3 regions of the Cetobacterium sp. NK01 genome follow, and region 3 is predicted to be linked to each of the others. Evidence: riboswitches for the same ligand, from Rfam matches in the RefSeq annotation. Region 3 holds a riboswitch; each other region holds the start of a gene.
What was found. Region 3 has a riboswitch for cobalamin ahead of NON08_RS05340 (sirohydrochlorin cobaltochelatase). Riboswitches for the same ligand answer to the same signal wherever they lie in the genome.
Positions count from the first base shown of each region.

Region 1: another riboswitch for cobalamin. It lies ahead of NON08_RS10935 (TonB-dependent receptor); the one in region 3 lies ahead of NON08_RS05340 (sirohydrochlorin cobaltochelatase).
Region 2: another riboswitch for cobalamin. It lies ahead of NON08_RS13465 (sirohydrochlorin cobaltochelatase); the one in region 3 lies ahead of NON08_RS05340 (sirohydrochlorin cobaltochelatase).

Region 1 covers NZ_JANIBO010000002.1:357,833-360,106, forward strand. Annotated here, with positions in the region: gene NON08_RS10935 (TonB-dependent receptor) at 1-1,149, opposite strand, end outside; cobalamin riboswitch at 1,306-1,483, opposite strand; gene NON08_RS10940 (C40 family peptidase) at 1,611-2,042, opposite strand; gene NON08_RS10945 (META domain-containing protein) at 2,065-2,274, opposite strand, start outside.
Region 2 covers NZ_JANIBO010000005.1:13,728-16,001, forward strand. Annotated here, with positions in the region: gene NON08_RS13450 (hypothetical protein) at 1-95, shown strand, start outside; gene NON08_RS13455 (hypothetical protein) at 136-624, opposite strand; cyclic di-GMP riboswitch class I at 668-743, opposite strand; gene NON08_RS13460 (ATP synthase subunit I) at 892-1,149, shown strand; cobalamin riboswitch at 1,224-1,398, shown strand; gene NON08_RS13465 (sirohydrochlorin cobaltochelatase) at 1,458-2,274, shown strand, end outside.
Region 3 covers NZ_JANIBO010000001.1:1,056,715-1,058,988, reverse strand. Annotated here, with positions in the region: gene NON08_RS05340 (sirohydrochlorin cobaltochelatase) at 1-842, opposite strand, end outside; cobalamin riboswitch at 964-1,143, opposite strand; gene NON08_RS05335 (ABC transporter ATP-binding protein) at 1,305-2,274, shown strand, end outside.

The DNA.
Region 1 (2,274 bases), on a different contig from region 3:
TTTATTGTATTCTATTTTATTCATTAAAAAGATTCCGTAAGCTTCTTTTTTAGCTTCTCTTCCATCTTTATAAGTTTTTAAATTCACCATAGAATCCTTTTCTCTATGATGTGAGTAGTCCGCTCCAAAAATAAGATAATTATTTTCTAAATATTTGTATTTTAATTGAGATTTTACATATTCTTTTCTTTCTTTATATCTATTAGTGTTATAAAAACCTCCTGAATAAGGAGAATAATCGTTATGTAAATAATTAATATAAGTTACAGATTCTAAACTATCTGAAACTTCTGCCCTATATTTTAAGTAAAAATCATTTAATTCATATTTACTTTTTGAAAATTTTGATGCATATTTAATATTTTCATCAAATATATATTGAGGTATTGTTCCTCCTAAGTGAGTCTCAGATTTTGCATGACTATATTTAAACTCTATATCACCATTATCTAAAAGATATTTTCCTGTATAATCAAAAGAGTATTTATCAACTTTTTCTTTAGTTCCATCAGATAATTTTCTTCCTGATCCATGAGAATTATACTTACTAAATGAAATCTCATTTAGAAAATTATTACCAATTTTAGTTCCGTAAGTTATATTTTCTGAAAATAACCCGTGACTTCCAGCATTAAAATTTATAGAACCGTAGTTTTGTCTATCCTCAACTGTTTTTGTAGTAATATTAATGATACCTCCAACAGAACCATCACCATATAAAACTGCTCCACCACTTGGAATAACTTCAATTCTTTCAATTCTTTCAACAGGAATTTGAGAAAGATTATAGCTATCAGAACTTCCTAAACCTGTTCTATTTATAGGAACACCATCTATTGTAACAATAATATTTTTATTAGCGTACATTGGGTTTTGTCCTCTTAAATCAAATCTTATTTCACCACCCGCATATTCTCTAGCAAATAACCCTGGTACATCTCTTAAAACTTGAACTAAATTTGTTGAACCACTTTTTTCAATTTCCTCTGCTGTTATAATAGAAATATTTGTGGGAGTATCTCTAACTGTTGTTTCAAAGTTTTGGGTAGTAATAACCGTATCCTCTAATTTTACAAAATTTTTATTTTCATTTCCTCTTGTTGCATTTGTCACAACAAGTAAAGACAGTAACAATAATTTTTTGTTCATGTTTTCCTCCAATTGCTCTTTTAAAATAAAAAAATCTAATAAAAAACCAAAGACTTCTTAAACTTTAGCTTTTATTAGAAATTAGGAGTTTTTATTTAATTACAAAAAATCATGTCATAAAATATACTCTTATTTCTTATTTTTCCCCCACGAAAAACAAAAAACTAAATTTTAAATAAGTCTCCTGACTCAGCTTCATCCTACTTCTAATCCTTCCCAGATTTTTTCCAGTGGTTTATTAGTTTCGTCTGCAATACAGTAGCTTGGGGCTGTGTGGGATTCTCACCCATCTTCCTCTATTAAGCCTTTTGGCATTTAAAATACTTTTACAATATAATACTTTAATTTCAATTTGTCAATTATTTGAATATAGTATTTATTTTTTGAATAATTTCTAAAATTTTTGCTATTTTTTGTAATATAAAAAGGGAGTCTTTAACCCTCCCTTTTTAATTTTATTACTATAATATTTTTCTAACTTGCCAAAAGTGATCATCCCAATAACCATCTACCTCTGAAATTATAACCCCTTTAGAAGTAGATGCATGTAAAAATCTATTATCTCCTAAATATACTCCAACATGATGAGTTTTTCTCCAACCAATTTTAAAAAACACTAAATCTCCAACTTCCCAGTAATTACGTTTTTTTACTTTATCGCCCTCTTGAGATAAATTTTTCGTTGTTCTTGGCAAATCCAATGCAAATTTCTCTTTATATAAATGCTGCATTAGGGCTGAACAATCCACGCCACTTTTTGATGTTCCTCCCATTTTATATCTAGTACCTTTCCATTCTTTATAAAAAGATGTTATTTTAGCAATTCTTTCATTTCTTTCTCTTTCACTAATTCTAGCTGATGAACATCCTGTAAAAAAAATCAAAACTAACAAAAGCAGAGTTTTAAAAAAAGAACTATTTTTTAACAAAGTTTAATTTTTCTCCCGCTGATGTAATTATTATAAATCCATCTTTTGTAATTTCTACCTCTTTTGATTCTTTAAGATTTTTCAAATATTCCTGCTCTTGTACCATTAAATTTTCAGGCCCCATCATTCTTGTAGATCCAGGATCTTTAATAGATATCTTATTGCCATCTAACACATAGTTTGCAAAATATCTGTT
Region 2 (2,274 bases), on a different contig from region 3:
CACTGCAATTTCATGATGTTTACTATACAATTAAAAATGATCAGTGTAAGAAGTTTTTATTAGAAGTTATAGATGAGATAAGAAAAAGCAAATAAAATAGGAAATCCTTATACAATTTTTGTATAAGGATTTTTTTTATTCGTATGTTGCTCTCATAGTAATTTGGCCTGTATATTTTCCAGGAGTTTGGTCAGCATCTAGTGTTGTAGAAGCAGCAATATGTAGAGTTGACTTTCCCATTGAAGTTAGGTTAATAAACTTATTTTCTTGATTTACTTTTTCATCAGAGTTAGTGCTACAATTGAAATATACCATAAAAGACTCATTAGAAGATCCATCTAATTTTAAAGGAACTTCAAAGTTATCTCCATCAGGTTCTAAACCATCAAAAGTTATTTTAACTTTAGAATATTTTTCACCATCAATAGTAAAACTAGATCTAGAAGTACCGATAGTACCTGGTAAAAGAGTTCCAAATTCCAAAGGTCCATTTGATTGAACTGTTAACGGTTTAATAATAGTAGCAGTTATATTCATAGTAGCTTCAGCGTCGTAACCTTCTTCAGATGAATAACTAAAAGATGATATTGCAAGTAAAAAACTACAAATTAAAATTTTTTTCATATTTCCTCCCCATATAAATAAAAAAACCAGATACACTAAAAATTAGTGCAACTGGCTGTCATTTTAAAGACCCTATAGCTTTGCGTCATAAAGTTTCCCTTATTTTGCCTCAGTTATTTATTTTATATAAAAATAATATAATAAAAGTTAAAAAAAGTCAACTATTCTTTAATTTGTATTAAAAATTTTATAAAAAGCAAGGAAAATTTTTTTTTAATGGTAAATAGTGTTAAATAGTATATGAAGTTATAGAAGGAGGAGAGCATTATGATTATTGCATTTATAGGTGGAATTGTTTTAGGTTTTTTATTTTTTTATAGTTTAGATTTTGGTGTTAATGAAAGTAAAAAGTTTAAAAATCCTTCATTGTTTATTTTCGTAACTTCTATCGTTAGAATTTTACTTTTATTAGTTGGATTTTATTATTTAGCTCAAAATAGTGGACAAAGATTTTTTGCCGCTTTAATCGGTGCAATTTTATCAAGAGTTTATATTGTTTATTTTTATAGAAATAAGAAAAAATAATATCAATATAATATATAGAAGATGTTTGAAGTATTCTTTTTTTATAAAATGATTGAAAAAAAAACATGTTAGTGATAATATACCCCTGTAATGGTTCTAAAGATTAAAAGGGAATTAAGTGAAAAGCTTAAACGGTCCCGCCACTGTAAAGAGGATGAAAGTATTAAAACCACTAAATTTTAAATTTGGGAAGGGATGCGAGTAGGATGAATCTAAGTCAGGAGACCTGCCATTATGAAAAATCTGCGAGGACGGAGAAGGGGAAACTCTTCTTCCAAATTTAAATTATATTTGGGAGGGTTATTTCTATGAAAAAATTATTATTGTCACTATTTTGTTTATCTACAGCTTTAGTTTTAGCACATGGAGAAGAAGCTTTTGAAGATGCAGAGTTTTATACGGGAGGAAAAAGTGCTGTTATAATGACACACTTTGGAACAACACATCAAGATACGAGAGCTAAGACTATTGATGCAATCAATCAGAAAGCTATAAAAGCTTTTGAAGGAAAAGCAGACGTATTTGAAGCATATACATCTAGAATTGTAACTAAAAGAGTAGCTGCAAATGAAAGTATAAAAAAATATAATCCAAGTGAAGTATTATTATCTTTAAAAAAACAGGGATATAAAAATGTTATTATTCAACCAACAAATATAATTGATGGTGTAGAAATGGAGTCAATAAAAAAAGAAGCTCAACTTCATACAAAAGATTTTACAAATTTAAGAGTAGGAGATGTACTTCTAAGTGATCCTCATCATTATGAAGATGTAATTAATGCTGTAATGAGAACAGTTGGACCTTTAAATAAAAAAGAAGCTGTAGTTTTAGTAGGACATGGAACATACAATTCAGCAACTTCTGCTTATGCAATGTTTGATTATATGGCTAAAGATATGGAGAAGCCAATTTATGTTGGAACAGTTGAAGGTTATCCAACTTTTGAAAATGTTGTAAAACAATTAAAAAAAGATAATAAAAAAGAAGTTACTTTAATGCCAATGATGTTTGTGGCAGGAGATCATGCTAAAAATGATATTGCAGGTGAATGGAAAGAGAAGTTAGAAAAAGCTGGATTTAAAGTTAATGTAAAGTTAGTTCCTCTTGGTGAAATATCTGAAA
Region 3 (2,274 bases):
TAATGAGAAGCTTTTCTTCCTTTAGCATACTCTGCTTTTTTTACTAATATGTCTTCAGGTTGTCTAGATTCTAACTCTTTAGCTTTCTCTATAAATATATTTTGAATAGATTCAATCTCTCCCAGTCCTTTTAAATTTACCTCTATCTCAAAACCATTTTCTTCTAGAGCCTCTTTCCAATCTTCTGCTATATCATTTTTAGCATGATCTCCTGCCACAAACATAAGAGGCATTAAAGTAACTTTTCTTTTATTATCTCTTTTTAATTCTTTCACAACATTTTCTAAACTAGGATATCCCTCAACAGTCCCAATATATATAGAGTTTTTTAAATCTCTAGTTATGTAGGCCAGCATAGGATATGCTGACAATGCTGGATGTTCTGTTCCATGTCCTATCATTACAACACCTTCATCGTGTTTTAAATTGCCAATTTCTTTTTCTATAACTTCAATTAAGTTAAAATAATCCTGCACTTCTGTCAATAAAGGAGTTCCTACTCTAATATCTTCAAATTTATCAGAGTAAATCTCTACTTCTCTTTTAAGAGCTTCCATCTCTGTTCCATTTATTATGTAAGTAGGTTGTATAATTACATGTTGATAGCCTTGTTCTATTAATTTCTCTAAAATTTGAGAAGTATTTAAATTTTCAATACCTCTTTTAGATAATATTCTATTTATAATTCTTGATGTATAAACTTGAAAAAAATCAAGTTTATCAAACTCTTTCTTTAATTTTTCATTTATTATATCTATTGTTTTTTCTTTTGTATCTTCGTGTGTTGTTCCAAAATGTGCTGCTATAATTGCACCTTTTTCCATGTTTTTGTAAAAATTCATACCTAATCTCCCTATATCATTTTAATATACTATTTTAAATCAAAAATTTTCACCAATAAAAAAAACCTCCCTTTTGGAAATACTAAAAGAGAAGCGTAATTTTCTTTACCTTCTCTGTCCTCGCAGAATTTTAAATAATGGCAGGTCTCCTGACTTAGATTCACCCTACTAACAGCCCTTCCCAAGGTTAAAATTACCTCAGTGGTATTGCTATTTTCATCCTCTATACAGTGGCGGGACCGTTTGAGATTTACACTCAATTCCCTTTTAATCAAATTGAACCATTACAGTTTATCTAATTAATATTAACACTTTATCGTACAAATTTCAATCAAATTATCTAAAATTTATAACATTATCATCTATTATTTATATTATTTATTATGCTAAGTATTGACTTTTATATAAAAAAAAAGTTACTATTAAAGTTAGAAAGAAATGTATATTAAGGAGAAATTTTTTATGAAAAAGACATCTTTTGGAACTCTTATTTACTATTTAAAAAAGGAAAATAAACTTCTTATTCTCTTTTTAAGTGTTAGGTTAGCTATGACTGCTATTGACGTTTACTCTCCTCTTTTAATTAAAAATTTAATTGATGATGCTCTTCCATCTAAAAATATTAATCTACTGTTAAAATTTTCTGTAGTTTTAATAGTTCTTTATATTTTACGATTAATCTTCGCTGTTAATTCACAAGCCAATGGAAAATTAATGGGAAGTAAGATTAAACAAAGTATGAGAAATGACCTTTTAAGTAAACTTTTAAATCAACCTAGTGAATTTTTTAAGAAAAATCAAAGTGGAGATTTAATATCTAGAGTTATTAATGACTTAGATAGTGTTTCTACTCTTTGTCATAGAGGTTTAGAAGATTTCATTTTCTCTGTTATAACTATTTTAGCCTCTATTTTTATTATGTTTGATTTTGATTTAAAACTTTCATTGATTACCTTATTTCCTTTACCATTAACATTAATATTTGTTTATAGAGAAAATAAAAAAATGAAAGCGGGACATCGAAATGTTCGAAAAAATTCAGGTCTACTTTCTGCTAATCTTCATGATATTTTAAGAACAATTGCTTTTTTAAAAGATAATTATTTAGAAGATTATGCACAGAAAAGATTTTTTGAAAAAAACTCTACTCTTTTAGAAAGTGAAAAGAGAAATATGGTCCCTTCTAGCTTAATTGTTTCTGGAGTTACTTTTTACTCAAATATAACACAACTTATAATTATTTTGGCTGGTGGTTATCTCTATATAAAAGATGGAGTTACAATGGGAGTTATTTTATCTTTCTTACTTTTAGTTGATCGTTTTAGACTTAGAATTATGAGAATGGTTGGTCTTGTTGATATATATCAAAAAGGAATATCTGGAGTTAATAGATTTACAGAAATTATAAATCTTAAAAATAGAGTTGATGGAG